4 regions of the Nonomuraea sp. KM90 genome follow, and region 4 is predicted to be linked to each of the others. Evidence: riboswitches for the same ligand, from Rfam matches in the RefSeq annotation. Region 4 holds a riboswitch; each other region holds the start of a gene.
The links. A riboswitch is a leader RNA that binds a small molecule or an ion and turns the genes downstream of it on or off. The one in region 4 is predicted to bind thiamine pyrophosphate.
Positions count from the first base shown of each region.

Region 1: another riboswitch for thiamine pyrophosphate. It lies ahead of ACTWPW_RS01205 (FAD-dependent oxidoreductase); the one in region 4 lies ahead of ACTWPW_RS07535 (purine-cytosine permease family protein).
Region 2: another riboswitch for thiamine pyrophosphate. It lies ahead of thiC (phosphomethylpyrimidine synthase ThiC); the one in region 4 lies ahead of ACTWPW_RS07535 (purine-cytosine permease family protein).
Region 3: another riboswitch for thiamine pyrophosphate. It lies ahead of thiD (bifunctional hydroxymethylpyrimidine kinase/phosphomethylpyrimidine kinase); the one in region 4 lies ahead of ACTWPW_RS07535 (purine-cytosine permease family protein).

Region 1 is NZ_JBQQCB010000001.1:187,007-194,111, reverse strand. It holds gene pknB (Stk1 family PASTA domain-containing Ser/Thr kinase) at 1-676, opposite strand, end outside; gene ACTWPW_RS01215 (thiazole synthase) at 830-1,585, opposite strand; gene thiS (sulfur carrier protein ThiS) at 1,578-1,778, opposite strand; gene ACTWPW_RS01205 (FAD-dependent oxidoreductase) at 1,775-2,959, opposite strand; TPP riboswitch at 2,949-3,065, opposite strand; gene ACTWPW_RS01200 (NAD(P)/FAD-dependent oxidoreductase) at 3,124-4,287, shown strand; gene ACTWPW_RS01195 (Rv2175c family DNA-binding protein) at 4,318-4,692, shown strand; gene thiE (thiamine phosphate synthase) at 4,670-5,308, shown strand; gene ACTWPW_RS01185 (polyprenyl synthetase family protein) at 5,804-6,871, opposite strand; gene metF (methylenetetrahydrofolate reductase [NAD(P)H]) at 6,965-7,105, shown strand, end outside.
Region 2 is NZ_JBQQCB010000097.1:23,692-30,796, forward strand. It holds gene ACTWPW_RS48110 (hypothetical protein) at 88-390, opposite strand; tRNA gene ACTWPW_RS48115 (tRNA-Arg) at 513-584, opposite strand; gene ACTWPW_RS48120 (response regulator transcription factor) at 699-1,085, shown strand; gene ACTWPW_RS48125 (AIM24 family protein) at 1,264-1,932, shown strand; gene ACTWPW_RS48130 (ArsR/SmtB family transcription factor) at 2,000-2,302, shown strand; gene ACTWPW_RS48135 (YbaK/prolyl-tRNA synthetase associated domain-containing protein) at 2,292-2,789, shown strand; gene ACTWPW_RS48140 (cellulose binding domain-containing protein) at 2,773-3,882, opposite strand; partial or broken gene ACTWPW_RS48145 (universal stress protein) at 3,918-4,751, opposite strand; gene ACTWPW_RS48150 (hypothetical protein) at 4,764-5,114, opposite strand; TPP riboswitch at 5,205-5,317, shown strand; gene thiC (phosphomethylpyrimidine synthase ThiC) at 5,310-6,902, shown strand; gene ACTWPW_RS48160 (SDR family oxidoreductase) at 6,851-7,105, opposite strand, start outside.
Region 3 is NZ_JBQQCB010000015.1:34,124-41,228, reverse strand. It holds gene ACTWPW_RS18520 (carbon starvation CstA family protein) at 1-1,457, shown strand, start outside; gene ACTWPW_RS18515 (TenA family protein) at 1,461-2,129, opposite strand; gene thiD (bifunctional hydroxymethylpyrimidine kinase/phosphomethylpyrimidine kinase) at 2,208-3,011, opposite strand; TPP riboswitch at 3,005-3,100, opposite strand; gene ACTWPW_RS18505 (histidine phosphatase family protein) at 3,117-3,770, opposite strand; gene ACTWPW_RS18500 (DNA polymerase domain-containing protein) at 3,831-4,778, shown strand; gene ACTWPW_RS18495 (M28 family metallopeptidase) at 4,898-6,400, shown strand; gene ACTWPW_RS18490 (RHS repeat-associated core domain-containing protein) at 6,452-7,105, opposite strand, start outside.
Region 4 is NZ_JBQQCB010000004.1:255,490-262,594, reverse strand. It holds gene ACTWPW_RS07565 (TenA family protein) at 1-212, shown strand, start outside; gene ACTWPW_RS07560 (Fpg/Nei family DNA glycosylase) at 255-1,133, shown strand; gene ACTWPW_RS07555 (MFS transporter) at 1,126-2,499, opposite strand; gene ACTWPW_RS07550 (winged helix-turn-helix transcriptional regulator) at 2,630-3,049, shown strand; gene ACTWPW_RS07545 (rhodanese-like domain-containing protein) at 3,046-3,369, shown strand; gene ACTWPW_RS07540 (hypothetical protein) at 3,601-4,023, opposite strand; TPP riboswitch at 4,553-4,665, shown strand; gene ACTWPW_RS07535 (purine-cytosine permease family protein) at 4,656-5,993, shown strand; gene ACTWPW_RS07530 (methylated-DNA--[protein]-cysteine S-methyltransferase) at 5,953-6,531, opposite strand; gene ACTWPW_RS07525 (ATP-binding protein) at 6,627-7,105, shown strand, end outside.

The DNA of each region.
Region 1 (7,105 bases), on a different contig from region 4:
CCACCGACATCGGCGTCTCACCGTCGTACGGCTGCTGCCCGGTCACCAGCTCGAACAGCATGATGCCCGCGGCGTAGACGTCGCTGCGCACGTCGGCGGCGCCGGTGGTGACCTGCTCCGGCGCCATGTAGCCGATCGTGCCGATCATCACGCCGGTACGGGTCTGGTTGGTCGCCTCGATCGCCCTGGCCAGGCCGAAGTCGACGACCTTGACCCGGCCGTCGTCGGTCATCAGGACGTTTTCGGGCTTGACGTCGCGGTGCACCAACCCGGCCTGGTGGGCCGCGCCGAGGGCGGCGAGCACCGGGATCATGATCTCGAGCGCCTCACGGGCCGGCAGCCTGCCCCGCTCGCGCAGGATGTCGCGCAGGGTGCGGCCCGGGACGTATTCCATCGACAGGTAGACGACGTCGTTGTCGGTGCCCTGGTCGAAGACGTGCACCACGTTGGGATGGGAGAGGCTGGCCACCGACTTGGCCTCGCCGATGAACCGCCTGACGAAGGCCGGGTCCTCGGCGAGCGAGCGGTGCATGACCTTCAGCGCCACCGTCCGGTCGAGCCGGATGTCCAGCGCGAGGTAGACGGTCGCCATACCGCCCCGGGCGATCCGGCTCTCGATGCGGTAGCGCCCATCGAGGAGCCGCCCGACCAGGGGGTCCGCAGTCGTCGTATCCACCCCGCTGAGTTTACGGGCGTTTTGCCACTGGCAGGGCCCGGGCGCCCGAAACCGATGCGGAGACGTTCCCGTTGGAACGTCCCAGCTTCCGGCGAAGCGGACACGACCCCTCCCAGGTCACGACGGCCACCGGGGTCACGGGCGCCTCCGGGGTCACGGCGTCATCGGGGAGGACGCCTCGGCGTAGCGGCGGCGCGGGATGCGGCCCGCCTGCCGCGCCAGCCGCCCGGCGACCACGGCGCCCTTCATGGCCGCCGCCATGAGGTCGGGCCGCTGCGCCCTGGTGACGGCCGTGGCCAGCAGCACGGCGTCGCAGCCCAGCTCCATCGCCAGCGCGGCGTCGCTCGCCGTGCCGATGCCCGCGTCGAGGATCACCGGCACGCCGGCGGCCTCCACGATGAGCTCGATGTTGTGCGGGTTGCGGATGCCCAGCCCCGAGCCGATCGGCGCCCCCAGGGGCATCACGGCGGCGCAGCCGGCCTGCTCCAGCCGCCGGGCCAGCGCCGGGTCGTCCCCGATGTACGGCAGCACCACGAACCCGTCCGCCACCAGCCGCTCGGCCGCGTCGAACGTCTCGATCGGGTCCGGCAGCAGCGTCCGCTCGTCGGCGATGACCTCCAGCTTGACCCAGTTCGTGCCCAGGGCCTCCCTGGCCATCCGGGCCGTCAGCACGGCCTCGCCCGCGGTGAAGCAGCCGGCCGTGTTGGGCAGCACCTTGATGTCGCGCCTGTGCAGCACGTCCAGCACGGAGCCCCGTGAGCCCGGGTCGAGCCGCCGCATCGCCACCGTGGTCAGCTCGGTCCCCGACGCCGCCAGCGCCTGGTCGAGCACCTCCAGCGAGGGCGCGCCGCCGGTCCCCATGATGAGCCGGGAGGAGAACTTCTCCCCGGCGATGATCAGATCATCCACCTTGCACCGCCGTCAGAACCTCCACGCGGTCACGGTCGCGCAGCGCCGTCGAGTCCCAGGCGCCGCGCGTGACCACCTCGTCGTTCACGGCCACGGCCACTCCGGTGGTGACCGCGGTCAATATGCGTACGGCCTGCGCCACGGTGATGCCGTCGACCACCTCGTGCGCGGCCCCGTTGATGGTAACAATCATGAAATTTCCCGAAATCTCTCCGGCGTGCACAGGGCCGCCAGCTCGCTCTCCTCGCCCAGCAGGATGGCCGTCGTGAGCGGGGCCAGCAGCACGCCGCCCCGGTGGTGCCCGGTCGCGAACGCCAGCCCCGGTGTCCCGCTCGGCCCGATGACCGGCAGGTTGTCCGGTGTCCCCGGCCGCAGCCCCGCCACCACGTCGGCGACCTCCAGCTCGGTGACGCCCGGCACCAGCTCCCTGGCGTCCCGCAGCAGCTCGTAGAGCCCGCCGGCGGTCACCCGGGTGTCGAATCCCAGCTCCTCCTGCGTGGCCCCGACCACCAGCTCGCCGTCGCCCCGGGGGACCAGGTAGACGTACGAGCCGTGCACGGTTCCGCGTACGCACCGGCCGAGCAGCGGCTGCGGCGAGCGCAACCGCATGATCTGCCCCTTGACCGGCCGCACCGGCACCTCGGCCAGCTCGGCGCTCCAGGCCCCGGCCGCCACGACGACCCGCTCGGCCCGCAGCTCGGCGGGGTCGCCGTCCAGGCGCACGCCCGTGACCGCCCCACCTTCGCGCCCGCCCTCGCGCAGCAGCCCAGTCGCGCGGGCCCTGACCAGCGGCACGCCCCTCCGTTCCAGGGCGGCCAGCAGCGCCGCCGTCACGCGGCGCGGGTCGACCCAGGCGTCACCGGCCGCCAGCAGCCCGCCGCGCACGGAGGGTGCCAGCATCGGCTCCAGCCGGCGGCACTCCCGCCCGGTCAGCCGCTCGACCGGCAGGCCCAGCTTGTCCATGAACGCCGCCAGCTCGTCCAGCGCCGCCAGGTCGTCGGCCCCGAACGCCACGTCGAGCGTCCCGTCCGACCGGAGATCCAGCCCTCGCCCCGCGCCGGGCCGGTTCAGCCCCCGACCCGCGCCGGGCCGCTTCGGCCCCTGCTCCGCGCCCGGTCCGGCGGCTTCGTCCAGGCCGGCGTCCGCGGAGAGCTCGGCGGCGAAGGCGGGCCAGCGGCGCAGCGAGGCCATCCCCAGCCGCAGCAGCGGCGCCTCGGTGTAGGTCACCTCGCTGACCGGGGCCAGCATCCCCGCCGCCGCGTGCGAGGCACCCGTGCCCGGAGCCGGGTCGACCACGGTGACCTGCCGCCCCTCACGGGCCATCCGCCAGGCGACGGAAAGCCCGACGACCCCGCCACCCACGATCACGTCCACATGCGCTCCCTTCGCCGGCATGATCCGGATCAGGTGTCTTGCGGTCGAAGGCCCGGTGCAGCCTTCCTCTCAGCCCGGTTACGGCCGGACTCCCGCGCGTCTTACGTCCACAGCCTACGGCCTCGGTGCGACGTCCACGCACCGCCCCCGTTATGGTCATCAACGTGAAGCATGTCGTGGTGGTGGGAGCGGGCCTGGCCGGAGTGCGTACGGTCGAGGCACTGCGCGGGCGCGGGTTCGACGGCCGGATCACCCTGGTGGGCCAGGAGCGCCACCGCCCCTACGACCGCCCGCCCCTGTCCAAGGCCGTCCTGGCCGGCGACGCCGACTCCAGCTACGTCGAGACCGACCTCGAGTCCATGGGCGTCGACTTCTGGCCCGGCGTCAGCGCCAAGTCGCTGCGCGAGGGCGTCGTGGAGACCACCGAGGGCGAGATCGGCTACGACAGCCTGGTCATCGCCACCGGCGCCGAGCCGATCAGGCTGCCCGGCGACGGCCCCCAGCACGTGCTGCGCACCATCGACGACGCCCACGAGCTCAGGGCCATGCTCGTCCCCGGCGCCCGCCTTGCCATCGTCGGCGCCGGCTGGATCGGCGCGGAGGTGGCCACGGCGGCCCGCCGCGCCGGCTGCGAGGTGACGGTGATCGAGTCCGCCGAGACCCCGCTCGCGACCGCCGTCGGCACCGAGATCGGGGCCCGCACCGAGCGCTGGTACGACGGCATCGACCTGCGGCTCGGCACCATGGTCGACTCCGTGGACGAGGGCGGCGTGCGGCTGGTGGGCGGCGAGTTCGTCGAGGCCCACGCGGTCGTCACCGGCATCGGCGTGCGCCCGGCGGTCGAATGGCTGGCCGGCGCCGACATCGACCTCCACAACGGCGTCGTCACCGACGAGCACCTGCGCGCCTCGCTCCCGAACACGGTTGCCGTGGGCGACTGCGCCGCCTGGTGGTCGCGCCGCTGGCAGGTCAGGCTCAGGGTGGAACACTGGGACACCGCGCTCAACGCCCCCGAGGTCGCCGCCGCGACACTGCTGGGGGAGGAAGCCGTGTACGATCCGGTGCCATACTTCTGGTCCGAGCAGTTCGGGCACATGGTGCAATACTCCGGCCACCACCCCGCGGGGGAACGGCTGGTCTATCGAGGAGAGCCCGAGGGCAAGTGGTCGGCCGTCTGGCTCACCGCCGGCGACACCCTCGCCGCGGTGCTCGCCGTGGACCGGCCGCGCGATCTCGTACAGGGGCGGCGGATCATCGAGGCGGGCCACCGCCTCGACGCGGAACGCCTGGTAGATCCACAAGTCCCCCTACGGGATTGTGTTGTTTGAGCAAGGACGGCATGTGGTAGTTGTGGTTTCGTGACGCTTTCTGTTGCACAGATCGACCGGGAGACCGAGCAGCTCGTCGACGAGTGGCTCACGCTCCCCGAAGTGGCCTCGCGCCTTGACCTTTCGATCGGGCGGGCCAAGCAGCTCCTCAAGGACCACAAGCTCCTCGGCGTGCGCCGCGGGAGCGGCGGGCCACAGGTGCCCGCGGTGTTCCTCGATGGGAAGGACGTGATGAAGGGCCTGCCCGGCACGCTGACCGTGTTGCAGGACGCCGGCTACGACGATGTCGAGTCGCTGCGCTGGCTCTTCACCCCAGACGAGTCGCTGCCCGGATCGCCCATAGAGGCGATCAAGGCCGGCCGTCATACCGAGGTCAAGCGGCGTGCCCAAGCCCTCGCTTTCTGAGGCCCGCCTCTATCTCTGCACAGACGGCCGCCGCGACCGCGGCGACCTGGCAGAGTTCCTCGATTCGGTGCTGGCCGGGGGCGTGGACATCATCCAGCTGCGGGAGAAGGGCCTGGAGGCTCGCGAAGAACTCGCGCTCCTCGAGATCTTCCGCGACGCCTGCGACCGGCACGGCAAGCTGCTGGCCGTCAACGACCGGGCGGACATCGCCTACGCCGCCCGGCCCGACGTGCTCCACCTGGGGCAGGACGACCTTCCCGTGACGGTCGCGCGAGAGATACTCGGCGACGACATCGTCATCGGACGGTCCACCCACTCCGCCGCCGAGGCTTCCGCCGCGGCCGTGGAGGAGGGCGTCGACTACTTCTGCTGCGGCCCCGTCTGGCCCACGCCCACCAAGCCGGGCCGCCCGGCCCCCGGCCCGCCGCTGCTCAGGCATGTGGCGTCGCTGGGGACGTCGCGGCCGTGGTTCGGGATCGGCGGCATCGACCTCGCCAACCTCGACGAGGTGATGTCGTACGGCGTGCGCCGGGCGGTGGTGGTCCGGGCGATCACCGACGCCGACGACCCCGGGGCCGCGGCGGCGGAGTTCGCCAAGCGGCTGTCGGCCCGCTGACCCCGAGGCGCCCGCCCTGACAGCGGGCGCCTCCAACGGACCCGGCTCCGCGGTCCCGGCGGCTCCGGCTCCGCGGGCCCGGCTCCGCGGTCCTGGCGGCCCCGGCTCCGCGGTCCTGGCCTGCCCGATCGCCGCTTGCCCGTGCCGCTTTCACGCGCCGCCGCCGCGCCCGGCTTCCGCGCCCGCCGCCGCGCCTAGCTTCCGTGCCCGTTGCTTCCGTGCCCGTTCTTCGGGCGCCGCCTTCCGGGCGTCACGTCCGGGAGATGTGGTGGCGGGCTCGGGGCCCCCTGCCGGTATTCGTGCCGCTTTCCCGCGCCCGTCCTTCGCGCTGCGGTGCCGCGCCTCCTTCGAGCGTGGCCTGTCCGGTCGTCGCCTGTGCCCGGGGTCTGTGCGCCGTCTCCGTGCGCTGCGTACGTGCGGTGTGTTCGGGGTGCGAGGCCGTCGGCCCGTAACGGCGCGTTGGGTCCAGGCCCGGTGGCCAGCGGAGCGGGGTGGTCAGGTTTTGCGGGAGGTGGCGGCGATGGCGAGGTCGGTCAGGGCGGCACGGGAGTCCGGGGTGACCGGGGCCGCGTCGAGCGCCGCCAGCGCCTCCCCCAGGTAGTCGCCGATCAGGTCCTCGCATTCCTGCAGCGCACCCGTGTCGTCGATGATCCGCCGCAGCGACGCCACCCCGCGCTCGTCCAGCGCCGGATCCCCCAGCAGCCGCCGCACCGTGGCGGCCTGCGCCGGGGAGGCGGCCGCGAGCGTGCGGGCCACCAGCATCGTGCGCTTGCCCTCCCGCAGGTCGTCCCCCGCGGGCTTGCCCGTCTGGGCCGGGTCGCCGAACACCCCCAGGATGTCGTCGCGGAGCTGGAACGCGATCCCGACCCGCCTGCCGTAGCCGGTGCACAGGTCGTCCATCCACGGCGCGAGCTCCCGGGCGGCGAGCACCAGGCCGAGCCTGAGCGGCTGCTCCACCGAGTATTTGCCGCTCTTGTACAGCGCCACCCGCAGCGCCGAGTCGAACGTGTTCTCCCCGTGCGCCTGCTCCAGCAGGTCGAGGTATTGCCCGCACATCAGCTCGGTGCGCATGTGGTCGTGGACCGGCTGGGCGGCCTCCAGCGACTCGCGCGGCAGGCCGCTGGCCCGCCACATCTCCCCCGACCAGATCAGCAGCAGGTTGCCCAGCAGGATCGCGGCGCCCTCGCCGAACTGCTGCGCCGAGCCGTACCAGCCGGACTTCTCGTGCATCGCCTGGAAGCGGCGGTGCGCGGACGGCATGCCCCTGCGCAGGTCGCTCTTGTCCATCACGTCGTCGTGCACCAGCGCGCTGGCCTGGAGCAGCTCAAGAGAGGCGGCGGCGCGGAAGACGCCGGGCTCGTCCGTGCCGCCCGCGCCGCGCCAGCCCCAGTAACAGAACGCCGGACGCAGCCGCTTGCCGCCGGACAGCAGCTCGTCGGCCGCCGTGCGCAGCGGGGCGAACTCGGGGTCGCCGCCGGGGGGCAGCTGCCGTTCGACGAACTCTCCGAGGGCACGCTCCACCTGCGTGCGCAAGGTGTCCATGCCGGCGGCGTCAGTGGTCATGTCATGAGACTAGTGGCCGGATGTACGCGATCGGATTGCCAGGTGTCCCGTCTGGCCCGGTGGCTCGGAAGATGTAGCGGTAGCCTTGGGGCCATGGCGCTTGGTCGACCCTCCATCCGGCCCGATCGTGTTCCCACCGTCCGCGACATGCTCGCCGCTGGTGGCCGGTCGTTCTCGTTCGAGTTCTTCCCCCCGAAGACCGACGAGGGCGAGCGGCAGCTCTGGCGGGCGATC
Region 2 (7,105 bases), on a different contig from region 4:
TACATCGAGAGCCTGCGCCGACAACTCCCTAAGAAGCCCTCAGAAGGTCAAACCCGCGGTGACCTGCTCAAGAAGGAAATTCTTGACCTAGGCAAACGTCAGGACAACGTCCTGACTCAGATCGAAGAGCAACTCCCCAGCGGCGATGAGGAGATCGACCAGGACTTCCGCGAACGTCTTCAGCGCCGATACGCCGACCTCGCCCGCATCCGGAAGACGAAGCTCGAAGAGCTTAAGACCTTGGCCGCCAGCACTCCGCCAGATGAGGATACGGAGCTGCTCAACGAGCTCCCGCGACTCGCCGCTGACCTCAGCACTGTTGGCGAGGACCTGCAGCGCAAGCTCTTCGACGCGTTCAACCTCGAACTTCGCTACCGAGTGGACACCCACGAGGTGCTCATCCGCATCACTGTCAAGGAGGACAACTTGCCCGCGATCAAAGCTCTGACAAGCAAAATCGCCGACCCTCCCGGAGGAGGATCGGCGACCGATGATGTTTCCCTTGTTCTGCGTGCCCCCTGTAGGATTCGAACCTACGCACCCGGCTCCGGAGGCCGGTGCTCTATCCCCTGAGCTAAGGGGGCGACGAGTGATAAGGCTATCAGCATCCCGACACCACTCGGCACCAGATTAGAGCTCCTTGAACGCATCCAGCGAAAACCACCCGTGACCAGCCCGCTACAGGTAACTTTGCGCCCGTGGGTGAGGTTCTTGGGAAAGTACTGGTCGTGGATGACGACGAGGTCATCCGGCAGCTCATCGCGGTGAACCTGAACCTGGAGGGGTTCGAGGTGGTGACCGCCACGGATGGGCAGGACTGCCTCGATCGGGTGCTCGACGTCATGCCCGACGTCATCACGCTTGATGTGATGATGCCGTTCCTGGACGGGTGGACGACGGCGCAGAGGTTGCGGACGGAGGAGGCCACCAGTCACATCAAGGTGGTGCTCATCACGGCCAGGGCTCAGGACGACGACAAGATGCGGGGGCGGGGCATCGGGGTGGATGCCTATCTGACCAAGCCGTTCGATCCTGCTGAGTTGATTCAGGTTGTTCGGGATCTGGCGGCGGGTTCCCGGCCCTGAGCTGGTGGGTGCGTGCGTGGGTGGGGTGGGTGTTGAGGAGGCTCGGCGGGCTTGCGAGCGTCGCCGTGTTCGAGGGTGATGGCAGTCGGGCTGGCCGGGGCTGAGCGGGGGCTCGATCCGCGTGGGTGGGTTGTTCCGTACGCTGGCCGCATCACCTCTCTCCGAAAGGCTGGAAAACGTGCGCAGCTCGATCTTCGGCAACCTCGACCCCCAGCAACTGCCCCCCGGTTTCGCCCTGGAGAACGGGAAGATGCTCCGCGTCCAGTTGCCCCACGAGGTGCTGGCCAAGCAGGGGTCCATGGTCGCCTTCCAGGGGCAGATGGACTTCGACTACGAGGGCGCGGGCAGCCTCGGGAAGATGTTCAAGAAGGCCATGACGGGCGAGGGTGGCTCGCTCATGCGCGTACGCGGCCAGGGGCTGCTCTATCTCGCTGACAACGCCGACGACATCCACCTGTTCTACCTGGAGAACGAGGGCATCACGGTCAACGGGCGCAACCTGCTGGCCTTCCAGCCGCAGCTTTCCTGGGACATCCAGCGCGTGCAGGGTGCGGGGGTCGCGGCCGGCGGGCTGTTCAACACCACGGTCACCGGGACGGGGTGGGTGGCGGTGACCACGCATGGCACGCCGGTGCTGCTCGACGCGGCTCGCATGCCGACGTTCGCCGATGGTCAGTCGGCGGTCTGCTGGAGCGCGGGGCTGGAGGTCGGCGTCAACCGGACGATGAAGGTGGGGGCGTTGATCGGGCGGGGGAGCGGGGAGGCCATGCAACTGGCGTTCAGGGGGCAGGGGTTCGTGCTGGTGCAGGCCAGCGAGGGGGCTCCCGTGGTGACGGCCGCCAAGTGACCGCGGCTCCGGGCGACGGGTAGACGCGACGGTAGATAGGTAATTAGCTAATTGCCATAATGCCTTTGTGCTGGACGTCGACCTGGTCAAGGCGCTGGCCAATGACAAGAGGCTGCTGATCCTGGAGTGGCTGCGCGACCCCGAGCGGCACTTCCCGCCGCAGCGCGACGGCGATCTCGTACGCGACGGGGTCTGCTCGCTGTTCATCGCCGAGAAGCTCGGCGTGAGCCAGCCCACCTGCGGCGAGCATCTCAAGGTGCTGGCCAAGGCGGGGCTGATCCGCGGCCGCAAGATCAAGCAGTGGGTGTTCTACCAGCGCGACGAGGGCCGGATCGCCGCCGCGAAGGAGTTGTTGAGCAGTGACTGGTGAGCCGAACGCCGCCTACGAGCGCCTGATCGCCGACATGGACGCCGCCGGGGCGCGCTATCGGGTGATCGACCACGCGCCCGAGGGACGTACGGAGCTGGTCAGCGCGCTGCGCGGGCACGACGTCGCGCAGGCCGCCAAGTGCCTGATCGTGATGGTCAAGGTCGGCAAGAAGCAGACCCGGCACGTGCTGGCCGTCGTGCCCGGCGATGCCCGGCTCGACCTCCAGGCGGTCAAGGCGCTGCTCGACGGCACGTACGTGGCCTTCGCCGGCAAGGAGAAGGCCGAGGAGCTGGCCGGGAGCGTGAGCGGGACCGTGCTGCCCTTCAGCTACGACTCCCGGCTCGAGCTGGTCGCCGATCCCTCGCTGCTGGACCGGCCCGAGCTGTACTTCAACGCCGCCCGGCTCGACCGCTCCGTGGCGCTGGCGACCGACGACTACGTACGGCTGGCGGCGCCCCGGATGGCGGACATCACGCTGAGCAACTAGGCGTGGGGGCCGTGTTGGTGCCGTTCCAGGAGGCCAGGAAGCCGAACGCGGTGGAGGCCCCGGGCGCCAGCAGGCCGTTCCAGCCGGCGTTGCGTACCGTCACCGAGGAGCCGCTCGCGCTAAGCGTGCCGCCCCAGAGCTGGGTGACCCGCTGGCCGTCGGCGAACGTCCACGCCACCGTCCACGCGTTCATCGGCGTGGTGCCGGTGTTCTTGACGATGACCTCGCCCTGGAAGCCGCCCTGCCACTGACCGGTGTTGCTGTACGTGGCCGTGCAGCCGCCGGGCGGCGGCGGGGTCGTGGTGGTGGCGGTGGGCGTGGCGGTGCCGGACAGGGCCTCGACCAGGGGCGGGTACCACTTGTCGGACATCTTCTGGTCGCCCGCGGCGTTCGGGTGCACCCCGTCGTAGGTGTCGGTGGCCGTGCTGAAGCCCGTCCACTGGTCCACGACCGTGATCGGCGACTGTGCGGTGCTGGTGGCCGCGGCCCAGGCGGGGATGGCGTTGTTGAAGTTCACGGCCCGCTGGGCGCAGTCCGCGCAGGAGGACGGGTTCATCGGGATGATCTTGGCGACGAGGATCTTCATGCCGGGGTTGCTCGCCCGCATCTGGTTGACGAGCGTGGTGAACGAGCCGAGGATCGTCGCCGGCGCGATGTTGCTCCACACGTCGTTGGTGCCCAGGTGCATCAGCACGACGTCGGGCCGGGTGGCGGAGAGCCAGCCGGGCAGCAGGTTCTGGCCGGCGATGTTGGTGGCGAGGTAGCCGCCGTGGCCCTCGTTGTCGCCGTCGTGCGCGACCCCGCAGCCCTGGGGCGGGAGGGTGCCGACGAAGTCGACGTTCGTGTGGCCGGTGCTCTGGAGGCGGTTCCAGAGCAGGGCCCGCCAGCAGCCGGGGGATCCGGTGATCGAGTCGCCCAGGGGCATGATCCTGGTGGCGGCGGCGCCGGCCGATGCGGTGGTGGCGAACAACACCGCGGCGGCCAGGGCCAGCATCGCGGCCAGCGCGGCGCCGGTCTTGGGCATCGTCTGCTCCCGTCGTAGCCTGCGCAGATCGTAGGAGCGCGGGCTCGCGGCGGAAAGGGAGACGATCATCGCGGGGGCGTGACCTGGGGCGACGCATGTAACTTTCAGGCGCGGACCACGGCCAGGGGGCAGGGGGCGTGGTGGAGCAGGGCCTGGCTGATCGAGCCGATGAGCATGCCCGCGAGCTGGCCGTGCCCGCGCGAGCCGACCACGAGCAGGTCGGCGCCGGAAGCGGCCTCCTTGAGCACCTACATGGGGTGCCCGTGGACGACCTCCGCCACCACGTCCACCCCGGGATGCCGCTCCCGGTGCGCGGTCAGCGACTCCTTCAACCTCCGCAGCGTGTCCTGCTCGCTCTCGCGGTCGGCCGGCTCGAAGCCGCTCACGTGCGGCCAGGCCCACGCCTGTACGGCGTGCAGCCGGGCGCCGCGCAGCTCGGCCTCGTGGAAGGCGAACTCCAGTGCCCGCCCGGCGCCGGGCGAGCCGTCGGTCCCGGCCACGATCTCGCCGCGCGGGGTGTCGGGGCGCCCGTGGATCAGTACGACGTTCGTACGCGCGTGCGCGGACACCCCGTACGCGACCGACCCGACCAGCAACCCCCGGACGCCGCCGATCCCGCGGCTGCCGACGACCAGCAGCTCGGCCCCCTCGGACGCCTTGACCAGCGCGGAGCGGGGATCGCCGGGCAGCAGGACGCCCTCCACCCGCACCTGCGGCCACTCCCGGCGGGCCCGCTCCTCCGCCGAGGTGAGCACCGTGTTCGCGCCGTCGCGCATCCACCGGGCCACCTCGGCGTAGCGGACGGCGCCCTGCTCGCACACCCACTTCGGCACGGCGTGCGCGACGGTCAGCGGCGCCTGGCGCAGCTCAGCCTCGGCCGCGGCCCAGCCGGCCGCCTCAAGGCCGGTGCGGGAGCCGTCCACCCCTACGATGATCACGTCCCAGCCCCCTCAGGACAGCGCGTAGCATTCCACCTCGGCGCGGCGGAACGGCAGCCCCTGGGCCTCCGAGTCACGGACGCACGCGCGTTCGGACCTGCTGAGCCGCAGCGTGCCGCAGACGGTCACGCCGGAGTAGGACCGGCAGTCGAGGCTTCTGTCGGTTCTGCCGACGCGGTACATCTCTCTGACCGCGGCCCGGCATTTCGCCTTCCCGGTGTCGGCGTAGCGGCACTGGGCGATCAGGGTGTCGTACTGTTCCTGGCTTACTTCGTGCTGATCGATGCCGTCCCCGGCGGCGGCGGTGGCGCCGGACGCGGCCATCACGACGAGTAGTCCTGCGACAGCGGCGATTCTCTTCATGTTTCCCCTGATGGGGAGCCTACCGCCGAGGGCGCTCGTCAAACCTCGCCGCGCGGGTTTCGGCCGGGGGCACATCTGGGTACGATCTTCGCCGTCCAACGCGGGAGCCCGGTGGAGACCGGGCTGAGAGGACGGCTGACAGCCGCCGACCGCCAGAACCTGCTCCGGGTAATGCCGGCGAAGGGAGTTTGCGCGATGACTGACGCGCGCTTCACCAAGATCTACCGCGGCGACCTGCGCGTGCCGATGCGCGAGGTGCGGCTGTCCGACGGCTCGGCGGTGACGCTGTACGACACCTCGGGCCCGTACACCGACCCGTCCTTCCGGCCCGACCTCCGGCAGGGGCTGCCCCGCCTGCGCGAGGGGTGGATCCGCGAGCGTGGGGCGGCGGGCGAGCCGGTCACGCAGGTCGCCTGCGCCCGGCGCGGGCTGGTGACCAGGGAGATGGAGTTCGTGGCCGTGCGCGAGGGCGTCACCCCCGAGTTCGTCCGGCAGGAGGTCGCGGCGGGCCGGGCCATCATCCCCGCGAACGTCAACCACCCCGAGTCCGAGCCGATGATCATCGGCCGCAACTTCCTGGTGAAGATCAACGCCAACATCGGCAACTCCGCCGTGACCTCCTCCATCGAGGAGGAGGTCGAGAAGATGACCTGGGCCACGCGCTGGGGCGCCGACACGATCATGGACCTGTCCACCGGCGACGACATCCACGAGACCCGCGAGTGGATCCTGCGCAACTCGCCCGTCCCGGTCGGCACCGTGCCCATCTACCAGGCGCTGGAGAAGGTCAAGGGCCGGCCGGAGGCGCTGTCGTGGGAGGTCTACCGCGACACGCTGGTCGAGCAGTGCGAGCAGGGCGTCGACTACGTGACCGTGCACGCGGGGGTGCGGCTGGAGTTCGTGCCGCTCACCGCCCGCCGCAAGACCGGGATCGTCTCGCGCGGGGGCTCGATCATGGCCGCCTGGTGCCTGGCGCACCACCGCGAGAGCTTCCTGTACGAGAACTTTGCCGAGATGTGCGAAATCCTGGCCCGCTACGACGTGTCGTTCTCGCTCGGCGACGGGCTCAGGCCCGGCTCGATCGCCGACGCCAACGACGAGGCCCAGTTCGCCGAGCTGCGCACGCTGGGGGAGCTGACCGCGATCGCGCGTGAGCACGACGTCCAGGTGATGATCGAGGGCCCCGGGCACGTGCCCATGCACAAGATCAAGGAGAACGTGGACCTGCAGCGCGAGCTCTGCGACGACGCTCCGTTCTACACGCTGGGCCCGCTGGTGACGGACATCGCCCCCGGATACGACCACATCACCTCGGGCATCGGGGCCGCCATGATCGGCTGGTTCGGCACCGCCATGCTCTGCTACGTCACCCCCAAGGAGCACCTCGGCCTGCCGGACAAGGACGACGTCAAGACCGGCGTGATCACGTACAAGATCGCCGCCCACGCCGCCGACCTGGCCAAGGGGCACCCGCAGGCGCAGGCGTGGGACGACGCGCTGTCGGACGCGCGGTTCGAGTTCCGCTGGGAGGACCAGTTCGACCTCTCGCTCGACCCCGACACGGCGCGGTCCTTCCACGACGAGACGCTGCCCGCCGCACCTGCCAAGACCGCGCACTTCTGCTCGATGTGCGGGCCCAAGTTCTGCTCGATGCGGATCAGCCACGACATCCGGGAGGCGGGCTTCGCGGAGAAGTCGGCCGAGTTCCGGCAGCGCGGCGGCACCGTCTACGTCGATCAGCCCGGCAGGGTCTCCCCGCCGACGGGGGCCAGCACCTCGCCGGTGTAGTACGACGACATGCGCCCGGAGGCGAAGAACACGTACGAGGGGGCGATCTCGTCCGGGTCGGCCGGCCGGCCCATCGGCACGTGCTCGCCGAACTTGCCCACCTTCTCCTCGGGCATCGTGGCCGGGATCAGCGGCGTCCACACCGGCCCCGGCGCCACGGCGTTGACCCGGATGCCGCGCTCGACCAGGTTCTGGGCCATGGA
Region 3 (7,105 bases), on a different contig from region 4:
CCACGGTGATCGGGGTCGCGCTGCTGATCCTGGCGATCGTGGCCGGCGGGTGGGTGCAGGACTCGAGCTGGGCGCCGTTCTTCACGCTGAGCCCGTCGGCGCTGGCGCTGTGGCTGATCGCGTACGGGTTCGTCGCCGCCGTGCTGCCCGTCTGGATGCTGCTCGCGCCGCGCGACTACCTCTCCACCTTCATGAAGATCGGCACCATCGTGCTGATCGCCATCGGCATCGCCGTCACCGCGCCTCCGCTGCAGACCACCGCGTTCACCGACTTCGCGTTCAACGGCAAGGGGCCGGTGTTCGCCGGGTCGCTGTTCCCGTTCGTGTTCATCATCATCGCCTGCGGGGCGCTGTCGGGGTTCCACTCGCTGATCTCGTCGGGCACCACGCCGAAGATGATCCAGAAAGAGACCCAGGTCCGGATGATCGGCTACGGCTCCATGCTCATGGAGTCGTTCGTGGCCATCATGGCCATCACGGCGGCCTGCGTGCTGACCCCCGGGCTCTACTTCGCGATGAACTCCCCGGCGGGCGTCGTCGGGGCCACCGTGCAGACCGCCGCCGAGGCGGTCACCAACATGGGCTTCGTCATAACGCCCGAGGAGTTGCAGGCGGCCGCGGCGGCCGTGCAGGAGGAGACGCTGATCGCCCGGACGGGCGGCGCGCCCACGCTGGCGGTGGGCATCTCGCAGATCTTCTCCGGGTTCCTCGGGGGAGCGGGGCTGCAGGCGTTCTGGTACCACTTCGCGATCATGTTCGAGGCGCTGTTCATCCTCACCACCGTCGACGCCGGGACGCGGGTGGGGCGGTTCATGCTCCAGGACACGCTGGGCAACCTGTGGAAGCCGATCGCACGGGTGAGCTGGTGGCCGGGGCTGGTCGCCTCCAGCGCCGTGGTCGTGGCGGCCTGGGGATATTTCCTCTACCAGGGCGTCAACGACCCGCTCGGCGGCATCAACCAGCTCTTCCCGCTGTTCGGCATCGCCAACCAGCTCCTGGCGGCCGTCGCGCTCACTGTGGCCACCACGCTGCTGATCAAGAGTGGCCGGCTCAAGTGGGCCTGGGTGACGGGGGTGCCCCTGGCCTGGGACGTGGCGGTCACGCTGACCGCCAGCTACCAGAAGGTGTTCTCGACCGACCCCACGCTCGGCTTCTTCGCCCAGCGTGACCGCTATCAGACGGCGCTCGACCAGGGACAGCTCCTCGCGCCCGCCAAGACGACCGGCGCGATGCAGCAGATCGTGATCAACTCCACCGTCGACGGCGTCCTGGCGGCGCTGTTCGCCATCCTGATCATCGTGGTGATCCTCGACGCGGCCCGCGTGTGGATCAAGGCGATCAGGACGCGGGAGCCGCTGCCGGACACGGAGGCGCCGTTCGAGGAGTCCAAGATCCTCGCCCCGGCCGGGCTCATCGCCACCCGCGAGGAGAAGGAGATGATGGCCAAGGCGCCGTGATGGTCAGGGCGCGAGCCACCGCTCCGTCGGCCAGGTCTCGCGCCGCCAGGCGCTGTCCCAGAACATCCACTCGTACGCCGCCGCCCGGCCGTAGGCCTCTCCCATGGCCTCGCGGGTGGCCGGGTCGGCGGCGGCGGCGAGCCGGTCGGCGATGCCCTTGGCCTGCTCGACGGAGGCCGCGAAGGCCGGGTCCGCGTAGGTGGAGATCCACTTGACGTACGGGTGCTCCGGGGTGGCGTACTTCAGCAGCGCCGTACCGACGTCCTGGTAGATCCAGAAGCACGGCAGCACCGCCGCCGCGATCACCGGGTAGGGCGCGGTGAGCGCCGTGGCCTGCAGGAACGACGCGTACGCCAGGCACGTCGGCGACATCGCCAGGCCCTTGGCGTCGGCGCCGAGCTCCTCGGCGTAGCCGGCGTGCAGCATGCGCTCGGCGGCCAGCGCGGTGTGCGCGCTCTGGGCCCAGAACGCCGCGTCGGCGGGGTCTGTCGCCCGCACGGACGCCGTGGCCAGCGCCTTGGAGAACGCCTCCAGGTAGCGGGCGTCCTGCACGATGTAGAAGCCGAACCGGTCGGGGTCGAGGGTGCCGTCGCCGAGCGCGACGAGGAAGGGGTGCTCGTGGATGGCGCGCATCAGCTCGGCCGTGCGCTGCCAGATGTCATCGCAGAACATCGCGTCTCCTTGGGAACGGCAATCTGGGGGCGGCAATCTTGGGGGCGCAGGTTTGGGGCGCAGTCTTCGGGAGCGTGCTCACCAGATGGCGTGGAAGTGGTGGACGGGGCCGTGGCCGTGCCCGACGTCGAGCGTGTCGGCCGCGCGCAGCGCCTCCGTCAGGTAGGTCTTCGCCGCCCGCACCGCGCCCGGCCAGTCGTCGTGGCGGGGGCGCAGCGCCGCGATGGCCGAGGACAGCGTGCAGCCGGTGCCGTGGGTGTTGCGGGTGTCCACGCGGGGCGCGGCCAGCTCGATCGCGCCCTCGGGCGTGGCCAGCACGTCCACGCAGGTGTCGCCGTCCAGGTGGCCGCCCTTGAGCAGCACCTGCCGGGCGCCCAGCGCGCGCAGCCGCCGCGCCTGCCCGTGCATCTCGGACAGGCCGCGGGCCGGCTCCTCGCCGAGCAGGTCCGCCGCCTCGGGCAGGTTGGGCGTGATCAGGTCGGCGCGGGGCAGCAGCGTCTCGCGCAGCTCGGCCACGGCGTCGGCCGGCAGCAGCCGGTCGCCGCTCTTGGCCACCATCACGGGGTCGAGCACGACGAAAGGCGGCCGGTACGTGTCCAGTGCCGCCGCCACCGCCTTGATCAGCGGCGCGGTGCCCAGCATGCCGATCTTCACGGCGTCCGCCGGCACGTCGGTCAGCAGCGTGTCGAGCTGGGCGGCGACGAACTCGGCCGGCACCTCGTGGATGCCGGTCACGCCCGTGGTGGTCTGCGCGACCAGCGCCGTGACGACCGTCATGCCGTAGGCGCCGAGCGCGGAGAAGGTCTTCAGATCGCCCTGGATGCCGGCGCCGCCGCTGGGGTCGGTGCCCGCGATGGACAGGACTCTGGGTGCGTCGCTCACCGAGATGACGTCCCTTCGCTAGTGCGAACTAGATCAGGTTCGACGGGTGTGATCTCAGCCCGGGTCTCCGGGCACCCCGCGTCAGTGGCCCACTGTAACAGGCGCTCAGCCGCGCAGCTCCGGGGGGAAGCCGGTCCAGCGCAGCTCCACGGGAAGGTGACCCATGTCGTTGAAGAAGAGCAGCGAGGGCGGCCGGCCGGGGGCGTAGCGGATGGCGGTCAGGGCGGCGTTGGCGTGGTTGAGCCCGAGCCAGCGCCACTCGGGGGCGTCCTGGGCGGCGCGTACCAGCCAGCCGATCAGGAAGTTGTGCGTGACCACGAGCTCGTGGCGGGTCTCGTCCACCGTCTCGTCCACCGTCTCGTCCACCGTCTCGTCCACCGTCGTGTCCACCGTTCCGCCCACTGGGCCGGTGAACAGGTCGAGGGCCTCGCGGGCCAGCTTCGGCTCCGCCCCGGGGAACCGGGCGAGGAAGCCGAGGAAGTGGTCGGCGTACTCGGGGGGCAGCTCCTCCCTGGCCGGCAGGTACGGCACGTAGTCGCCGGCGGCCTCCGACACGCGCAGCGGGACGCCGGGGAGGTGCTCGCCGATCAGGCGGGCGGTCTCGGCGGCCCGGGGGAGCGGCCCGTGGTGGACGGCGGCCAGCGGGACGCCGCGGAGCCGCTCGCCGAGCAGCGCGGCCTGGCGGCGGCCGGCGTCCGTCAGGCCGCTCTCGTCCGGGGTGGCCTCGCTGTGCCGGGTGAGGTAGAGGAGACGCGTCATGGGGATCATTGTGGCCCGCGAATGTTGACCACACGTTCGAGTGTCGGCATCGTAGGGCGGGTGGCCGCTGATGAGACGCGCGACGGGGTCGCCCTGACCAACCTCGACCAGCCGTTGTTCGACGGTGCCGGCGCCACCAAGCGCGACCTGGTCGACTACCTCGACGCGGTCCGCGACCGCATCCTCCCGGTCCTGCGCGACCGCGCGCTCTCGGTCATCCGCGTGCGCCCGGGCCAGGAGCCGTTCGTGCAGAAGAACCTGCCCAAATACGCCCCCGACTGGGTGCGCTCGGTGTCCATGTGGGCGGACGCGTCGCGCCGGCAGGTGACGTACGCGCTGTGCGACGACCGCAGGACGCTGCTGTGGTTCGCGAACCAGCGGGCGGTGGAATACCACCCGGCGCTGTTCGTCGGCGACCACCCCACCCACATGATCCTCGACCTCGACCCGCCGGAGCACGACGACTCCTTCTCGCTGGCCGTGCGCGGCGCCTTCCTCGTCCGCCAGGCCCTCGACGACGCCGGGCTGAGCGGGGCGGTGAAGACCAGCGGGGCGAAGGGCGTGCACGTGTTCGTGCCCGTGGCCGAGGGCACGGCGCCGGACGACCTGGCGGCGGCCACCCGGGCCCTGGCCGCCCGCGCCGAGCGGGTGGACCCGGCGCTGGCCACCACGGCGTTCATCCGCGAGGACCGCGCGGGCAAGGTCTTCCTCGACTCCACGCGCGCGGGCGGCGCCACGGTGGCGGCCGCCTACAGCCCCCGCATCCGGCCGGGCGTGCCCGTCTCCTTCCCCGTGGCCTGGGCCGACCTCGACCGCGTGGCGCCGGCCGACTTCACCATGCGCACCGCGCCCGGGCTGCTGGCCGAGGGTGATCCGTGGGCCGAGCACATGCCCGCGCCGCAGCGGCTGCCGGACGACCTCATCGCCGAGGGGCACACGATCCCGGTCGCCCGCGTACAGGCGATGCACGAGGGCAAGCGGCGTGCCCGCGCCCGCCGCGCGGAGTAAATGTCCGGAATTTGCAGCATTAGTGGGTCTTCTCAGGGGTTCCTGGCCGGGTTACGTTCCGGTGGCGGCGGCTCGGGGGAAATCGCCGCGATCTCCGGTCTGTTCCTGGGGGAACCCCTATGCGAAGAATGCTCATCGTTCTGATCGCCGCACTCTCCTTACCGCTGACGATGGCCGCGCCGGTCAACGCGGGCGGGCTCGACGACGTGTTCGCCAAGCTCCTCGTCAAGCAGGTCAAGGGGGCCAACGCCAAGAAGCACCTCGACGCCCTGCAGGCCATCGGCACCGCCAACGGCGGCAACCGCGCCGCCGGCACGCCCGGCTACGACGCCTCGGTCGACTACGTGGCGGGCAAGCTGCGCAAGGCCGGGTACAAGGTCACGCTCCAGCCGATCAACTTCGTCGAGAGCTGGTCCGAGAACTCCCCGCCGGTGCTCGACCTCACCGCGCCGACATCGAAGTCGTTCGTGCCCAACCAGGACTTCTTCACCTTCCAGCCCTCCCCGGCGGGCGACGTGACCGCGCAGGTCCAGGCCGTGGACGTGACCCTGCCGCCGACCCCGGCGTCCAGCTCGACCAGCGGCTGCGAGGCGTCGGACTTCGCCGGCTTCGTGGCCGGCCGGATCGCTCTCATCCAGCGCGGCACCTGCGCCTTCGCCCAGAAGATCCGCAACGCGGGCTTCGCCGGGGCCTCCGGGATCATCGTGTTCAACGAGGGCCAGCCGGGGCGGACCGACGCGTTCCCGCTGGACATCGGCGAGTGGCGGGCCGGCGTGCCGATGGTGTTCGCCAGCTTCGCCGTGGGCAACGAGCTGGCCACCACCGCCGGGGCGACCGTCCGGCTCAAGGTCGACTCCAACCTCGTGCTCGGCACCAACGACAACGTCATCGCCGAGTCCCGCTTCGGTGACCCGCGCAACGTCGTCATGGTCGGCGCCCACCTCGACAGCGTGCCCGCCGGGCCCGGCATCAACGACAACGGCTCCGGCACGGCGGCGATCCTGGAGGTCGCCGAGGAGATGGCGCTCTACCCGGTCAAGAACAAGGTCCGCTTCGCCTTCTGGGCCGCCGAGGAGATCGGCCTGCTCGGCTCGGACCAGTACGTGGAATCCCTGTCGGAGGCGCAGCGCGACCGGATCAGGGTGTACCTGAACTTCGACATGGTCGCCTCGCCGAACTACGCCTACAAGCTGTACGACGGGGACGACTCGGACAGCGTCGGCTCGCCGGCCGGCCCGCCCGGATCGGCCCAGATCGAGCAGCAGCTCGCGGCCTACTACGACTCGCGTGACCTGGCCACCGTCGGCACCGACTTCGACGGGCGCTCCGACTACGGGCCCTTCATCGCGGTCGGCATCCCGGCCGGTGGCATCTTCACCGGCGCGGAAGGCATCAAGACCGCCGAGGAGGCGGCGCTGTTCGGCGGCACGGCCGGGGTGGCGTACGACGTCTGCTACCACCAGGCGTGCGACACGATCGCCAACGTCAACGCCACGGCGCTCGACGTGGACGCGGACGCGATCGCCGACTCGGTGGCCCGGTTCGCCTTCAACCTGCGCGCCATCCCGCCCCGGCAGGCGCCGCAGGCGGCTGCCGCCCTGTCGGCGGAGGCGGCTGAATGACCTTGTGACGCCCGGCCGGGTGGGAGGTCGTTCCACCCGGCCACGGCGTCTTCACCGGAACTCGGGCGGCTCCAGCGGGGAGGGCGTGGAGCCGAGCGGGTCGGACCAGGTCGTGGCGTTGACCACGTACGCGTGCGGGTCCCACCCGCCCCTCAGCCCGATGGGGTCGGCGGTCGCGTAGCGGCCGGCCTCCGGGTCGTAGTGGCGCAGGAAGTTGTAGTGCAGGCCCGATTCGGCGTCCTCGTACTGGCCGGGGAAGCGCAGCGGGCAGTCGGTCCCCGACGTGATCGCGCCCGGGGAGGCGCCCCAGAGCGTCTGCCGGAGCCGCCAGGCGACGTTCCCCTCGGCGTCCACCAGCTCGGCCGGGGTGCCGATCAGGTCCGTGGCGATGGCGTAGAACCGCTCGTCGGTGCCCTCCTGGGGGATGGCCGTGCGCTCGGTCTGGCCCAGCGGGCGGAAGGAGCCGGGCGCCCAGTCCCAGGCCGTCACGCGGTCCTCGCACGCCTGCTCGGCGAGGGTGAGGCCGTCCCACGCGAAGTCCGTGCGCTGCGCGCCGTCGGCGCGTTCCTTGGCGATGCGGCGGCCCAGCGGGTCGTAGAGGTAGCGCCAGCGGGTCCCGTCCGGGGCGGTGACGGCGGTCAGCCGGTCGTCGGCGTCCCAGGTGTAGTGCCAGGTGCGGGGTTCGGACGACAGGACCCCGCGCTG
Region 4 (7,105 bases):
GATATTCGAGTCTTGGGCGGATTTTGGCGGAGAATCCGCCCGCTGAGCCGAGATATCGGGCCTGGGTGGACACGTACGCCGACCCCGGGTTCGAGGCGCTCACCGTGCGGATCGCGCAGATGATCGACGAGGCCGATCCCGACCCGGCGCGTGCCGAGGCCCTGTTCGCGGCGGGGATGGCACACGAGCTGGCCTTCTGGGACGTGCCCTAGACAGTACGGCCGGCACCGTACCCGGCACCGTAGTCTGGTGGCATGCCCGAACTTCCCGAAGTGGAGTCTCTCACCCACTTCCTGCGCGAGCGGGCGGTGGGCCGCACGATCCTGGGGGTCGACGTGGTCGCCTTCCAGGCGCTCAAGACGTTCGACCCGCCGGTCACGGCGCTCGGCGGGCTGACCGTCACCGGCGTGACCAGGCACGGCAAGTTCCTCGACCTCGACTGCGACGGCCTGCACCTGGTCATCCACCTGGCCCGCGCGGGGTGGCTGCGCTGGCGCGACGACCTCTCGGGCGCCAAGCCGGTGCGCCCGGGCAAGGGGCCGCTGGCGGTGCGGGTCAGGCTGGCGCCCGACGAGGAGGGCCTGGCGCCCGGGTTCGAGCTGACCGAGGCGGGGACGCAGAAGCGGCTCGCCGTCTACGTCACGAAAAATCCGGACGATGTCCCCGGCATCGCCGCCCTCGGCCCCGACCCCCTGGCCGATACGTTCACCGTCGACGCGCTCAAGCACATCGTGGGCGGCAACCGCACCCAGATCAAGGGGCTGCTGCGCGACCAGAAGATCATCGCGGGCATCGGCAACGCCTATTCGGACGAGGTCCTGCACGCGGCGAAGATGTCCCCGTTCAAGATCGCCGCGACGCTGACCGACGCGCAGGTCGCCGACCTGCACGAGGCCATCGTGACCACGCTGAGAGACGCCGTCGAGCGCGCGCACGGGCTGGCGGCCAAGGACCTCAAGGCGGAGAAGAAGTCGGGGCTGCGCGTCCACAACCGTGCGGGACAGCCCTGCGACGTGTGCGGCGACACGATCCGCGAGGTCTCGTTCGCCGACTCATCGCTGCAGTACTGCCCCACGTGCCAGACAGGCGGCAAGCCGCTGGCCGACCGCCGCCTGTCCAAGCTGCTCAAGTAGCGCTGCCGCTCAGCACCCGGTTCTCGTCGCGGACCCGGGAACGCAGGCCGGCGGCGGCGATGATCGCGGCCAGCAGGGTCGCCGTCACGGGCACCACCAGGGCCGTCCGCATCGCGGCCAGGCCCGCCTCGGCGCCCGTCGCCGTGCCCAGGGCGGCCACGTTGACCGCGGTCACCAGGGACAGGCCCAGGGCCGCCCCGAACTGGAACGAGGAGTTGATCAGCCCGCCGGCCAGGCCCTGCTCGTGCTCGGCGATGCCGTCCGTGGCCACGATCGTCAGCGGGCCGTAGACGAAGGCGAACATCAGGCCGATCAGCAGCATCGACGGCAGCATCGCCGCGTACGCCCAGTCCAGGCCCACCCCGAGGAACAGCGCGTACGCCAGCAGGCCCGACAGCAGGCCACCGAGCACGACCTTGGCGTTGCCGAACCGGTTGACCAGCCACGGCGTGAGCGTGGGCGCGAGCACCACGTCGGCGGCGGCCGCCAGCAGGGCCAGGCCCGTCTGGATGGTGGACCAGCCGCGCAACTCCTGGAGGTAGAGCGTGACCAGGAACTGGAAGCCGAAGAACGAGGCCGTGAGCAGGGCGGCCGTCAGGTTGGCCCGGACGAGCGGGCCCGAGCGCAGGATGCCGAGACGGACCAGCGGGACGGCGGAGCGGCGCTCGACGGCGACGAAGGCCGCGACCAGCGCCAGGCCGGCGGCGAAGACCGCCACGGTCAGGGGCAGGCCGTCGGACGGGTGCTCCAGGCGTACGACACCGTAGACCAGCAGCATCATCGCCCCCGTGATGCTCACCGCGCCCGCCACGTCGAACCCCCGCACCGCGGGGCGGGCCGTGGCCGGCTCCTTGAGCAGGGGGATCGCGGCCAGCAGGATGACCAGCGAGAGCAGAACGGGGGCGAAGAACACCCAGCGCCAGCCGATCGCGGTCAGCAGGCCGCCGATCACCAGCCCGAGCGCGAACCCGCCCGCCGCCGTGCCCGCGTAGATGAGCAGGGCCCGGTTGCGCTGCCTGCCCTCGGGGAAGTTCGTGGTGATCAGAGACAGGCCGGCCGGGGTCATGAACGCGGCGGCCACCCCCGTGACGAACCTGGCCAGCAGCAGCACCCAGCCCTCGGTCGCGAAGCCGCCGAGACCGGAGAAGAGCAGGAACACCACCAGCCAGAGCAGGAACATCCGCCGCCGGCCCAGCAGGTCGGCCGCCCGGCCGCCGAGCAGCATGAAACCGCCGTACCCCAGCACGTACGCGCTGACGACCCCGCTCAGCATGCTGGTGGAAAGCCCGAGGTCGGCCCGGATGGACGGGAGGGCGACGTTCAGCATGGCCACGTCGATGCCCTCCAGGAAGATGGCACCGCACAAAACGATCAGTACGCCCCAGGAACGGGCGGGCACAGACACAACAAACCCCCGGTTACTTCTCGGCATGTCGGTTCTCTCTTGTAACCGTCCACATCATGGGCCAGGATGAAATGTCGTGGAAGACGGCACTTTGAGATCACTCAGTTACTGCGAAGGCACCGTGGACGACGACTACGACGTACGCCAGTGGGACACCCGCGAGGACTGCGAGGTCCGGCAGATCCTCGACCGCATCGCGGACAAGTGGTCGCTGCTGGTGATCGCCCTGCTCGACTGCCAGAGCCTGCGCTTCACCCAGCTCCGCCGCGAGATCGACGGCGTCAGCCAGCGCATGCTCAGCGTCACCCTGCGCCAGCTCGAACGCGACGGCCTGGTCACCCGCACGGTTCACCCCGTGGTGCCGCCCCGGGTGGACTACGCGCTGACGCCGCTCGGCCGTACGCTGCACCAGACCATCAAGTCCCTGGTCACGTGGACCGAGGAGCATCAGGCGGAGATCGCGGAGGCGCGTGCGGCCTACGACTCGCGGCGCGAGATGATGGAGCCATGACCGTTCCTGAGATCGAGGCCAACGCCGTTCCCGCCGACGCTTACCTGCTCGACGTCCGCGAGCAGGACGAATGGCTGGCCGGGCACGCGCCCGAAGCCGTGCACATCCCCATGACGCAGATCCAGGGCCGGGTCGACGAGGTGCCCGGCGACCGGACGGTCTACGTCGTGTGCCGGGTGGGCGGCCGTTCGCTGCAGGTCGCGGCCTGGCTCAACCAGCTCGGGCGCGACGCGGTCAACGTCGGGGGCGGCATGCAGTCGTGGGAGTCCGCGCGCCGGCCGATGGTCAGCGAGACGGGCCAGGAGCCCTTCGTGGCATGAGGCGGCGTTACCGCGATGCGGCACCGGGCCCGGTCGATGGAGATCGCCTTCGAGTAGTTGCAGCGCGAGATTCACCATCCACGCCGCCTTCTTCACCGACGGCGAGGCCGAGCTCGGCAGGCCGGCGGCGTACGTTCAAGCTTCGCTTCCGGTTACGGCGAACTCGCCCTGCTCGCCGACGCCTTCGGTTACCGCCTACGCCGACCAGCTGAGAGCCTGAGCGTCAGCGGCTCAGGTGTACTGGTTGTCTCGGGACAGGCTGTAGTCGCAAGCCAGGTGCTGGCCTGATCGCTTGTAGATGCACACCCTCACGCGGACCAGCCGGATGGGCTTGGGGCCGGTGCGGACGAAGTTTCCGAAGTTGGTGCCGTGGGAGCCGCAGCTGGTGTCCACCTTCCAGGCGCTGTACCCGGTGGTCAGGTCGGTGTGCGTCCACTCCATCTGGGCCCGCACCCCATGGTTGTCAGCGGGGCAGATGTCGCGCACCGTGAAGTTCCGAAAGACGACCCTCGTCCGGCTGACGAAGTCGACGGTCGTCCGGACGTACCCGGCGCCGGCTCTGTCCGGGTTTTCCACGCGGGCGGAGGACACTCCGTCGGCCGCCTGCGCCGGGCTTGCCACCAGCAGCCCGCTCAACGCTGCGATTCCCAGCACGGCGCCCAGAATGCGTGTCTTCAACAGTCCTCCAGCAAGAGATGTCTCGGTTGGTTCGGTTGGCCGTGGAACGTGAACTTCAGCCCTCCCGCGTGGCCGGCGGGGGAGACGTGCGAGGTGACGTCTTCGAAGGCGGTGAGCATCGCACAGGTGGCGCCGGGGTGCCGGATGTCGTCGTCTCTGATGACGTGGGCTTTCCGACCACACCCGGGCGGGTCAGGGTCGCCTCGCCTGGTGCCAGGGGGGTGGAATACGGCCCGAGGTTCACCGGAGCGATCGTTGCACTCCTCGGCAGCACCGTGGAATATGCCGGGAATATGCCTGGTCGCTCGGCAGTGATGTACAGCGTGGCTTGGAGAATGCGTGCGTGGGCAGCCCGCCGACGCGGTGCGAGAGGCCTCTCCAGCTGTTCGTCCTGCGGACCTGCACGGACTCTCCCCAGGGCGCGATGGCAGCTACCCGGTGGTGGCCGATCTAGGACGAATGGTGCATCATGGGGGCGCGAGCTGGGATGATCCCGGCTTCGTGTACCAACCCCCGCGGGAGCTTGGGGCAACCAGGCTGAGAGGGTAGCTACTGCTGCTGCCGACCGCATGAACCTGTCCGGGTAATGCCGGCGTAGGGAGTGTGCGATGACGCATGGCGTCGAAGAAGTTCCGCTGACCCTCGAAGGCCGCCCGCCGAAGACCCTCGGCGTGCTCGACCAGGGCGCTCTCTGGGCGAACCTCGGGGTCAGCCTCCTCGGCTTCTCCGGAGCCCTGCTCCTGCTCAACCCGCTCGGCGACGCCCCGCTCAGCCTGGCCGCGGTGCTGGTGGCCACGGTGGTGGGCAGCCTGATCGGCACCGCCATGGTGGGCCTGTCCGCCATCCCCGGCACGCAGACCGGGCAGCCGGCGATGGTGCTGTTGCGCGGGCTGTTCGGGGCCAGGATCTCCTACGTGCCCACGGTGCTGAACATCGTGCAGATGATCGGCTGGGGGGCCTTCGAGCTCTGGGTGATCGCGAAGGGTGCCACCGCGATCTTCGGCTCGGTGCCGTACCAGGTGTGGGTGGTCGTGGCGGGGGTGCTGACCACCGCGCTGACGATCTGGCCGCTCGGGTCGATCCGGCTGCTGCGCCGGTACGTCACCGTCGGCGTGATCATCGCGATGATCTGGTTCACGGTGTTCTTCCTGCGCGACGCCCCCTCCCCGGAGGGCGGGAGCTGGACGGCCTTCCCCGCCGCGGTCGACTACGTGATCGCGCTCTCGGTGTCCTGGGTGCCGATGGCCGCCGACTTCGCCCGCCACTCGCGCTCCAGCAGGGCCGCCTTCACCGGCGTGGTCGGCGGATACACCCTGGCCCAGGTGGCGTGTCTGGGGCTGGGCGTGTACGCGGTGGCCCTCGCGGGCGCCGCCGGGGTGCAGGCCGACCAGACGTCGGTGTTCGGGCCGTTCGTGGCGGTGCCGCTGGGCGCGCTGTTCTTCGGCATCCTGGTCCTGCGCGAGACCGACCAGTCCTTCGCCAACGTCTACTCCACCACGGTCTCGCTGCAGAACCTGATGCCGCGGATGGACCGGCGCGTCTTCTCCGTCGGCATCGGCGTGCTCACCGTGGTGATCGCCCTGCTGGTGGACGTCACCTCGTACGGGGTGTTCCTCGGCCTGATCGGGGCGGTGTTCGTGCCGATGTTCGCGGTGCTCGCCGTGGACTACTTCCTGCTGCGCCGCGGCACGGGCTGGAACACCGCGGAGGACGCGCCCTCGCGCTGGTCGATGCTGGTGCCGTGGGCGCTGGGCTTCGCCGCCTACTGGCTGACGACCTCGACGCCGACGATCCCCCAGTGGGACGCGTGGTGGGCGGGCGTGCGCGAGGTCCTCGGCTTCGTCCGGCAGCCGTGGATGAACGGCGCCCTGGGCGGTGCCTTGGTGGCCGCGCTGGTGACGCTGCTCATCGGGCTGCTGGCCCGGCGGTCCGCCGCTCGACGTTGAGCAGGTGCTGCTTGGCGGCCGCGCCCCCCGCGTAGTCGCCGAGCGCGCCGTCCTCGCGCACCACCCGGTGGCAGGGCACGATCACGCAGATGGGGTTGGAGGCCAGCGCGTTGCCGATCGCCCGCAGCGCGCGCGGCCGGCCGATGCTCTCGCCGATCTGCTCCAGCGTGGTGGTGGTGCCATAGGGGACCGCCATGGTCTTCTGCAGCACCGTGCGCGCGAAAGTCGTGGCCAGCGTCAGGTCCACCGGCGTGGCGAACGCGCGCAGCCGCCCCGAGAAGTAGGCGTCGAGCTCCCTGCGCACCGGGTCGAGGCGTCGCGCGTCGGGCCCGATGAACCGGCCCACATGCCTGCTGACCAGCTCGAAGACGTCGTTTTCCGGCTCGAAGCTGCAGGCGGCGATGCCCTTGCCGGTCACCGCCAGCACCATCCTGCCCACGGCCCCGTCGTAGGTGCCGAAGGCGATGTCCGGTGGTGTGTCACCCCGATAGGTGCTGGAGGTCACCCGCAGCAGGGCATCGAGATCGTTGCTCGACATACCCCTCACCCTCCCACCCGCCAGGAATTACCGTGACCGCAGCGTATCGGACGGATCGCCCGACGCACCCACCGCGCCACGTGCACTATGGAGGTGTGGGGGACGAATGGGCCGGTAGTGACGATGAGATCGCTCGCGCGGCGCTCGCCAGCTCGCCCAACGCCGTCGTGGCGCTCGATCGGGACCAGAGCGTGCTGGTGTGGAACGCCGCGGCCGAGCGCGTGTTCGGGTGGCCGGCGGAGGAGCTGCTCGGGCGCAGGGCGCCGATCGTGCCTGACGAGCTGACCGCCGAGCACAACGCCGTGCTGGAACGCGTACGCACGGGGGAGCCCGTGTCGCTGCGCACCAAGCGCGTGCGCAGCGACGGCACGGTGCTCGACCTGCGGGTGGACATCAGCGCCCTGCGGCTGGGCAACGCCGTGGGCGGTTACGTGTGCGTCTACCACCCCGCCCGGGCCGACGAGGTGGCCAGGAACCGGATGGCGCGCCGGGCCAGGCTCGTGCGCCGGCTGACCGACGTGGTCGGCGACATCAACTCCGAGCTGGAGCTGTCGGCCGTGCTCGACCGGATCTC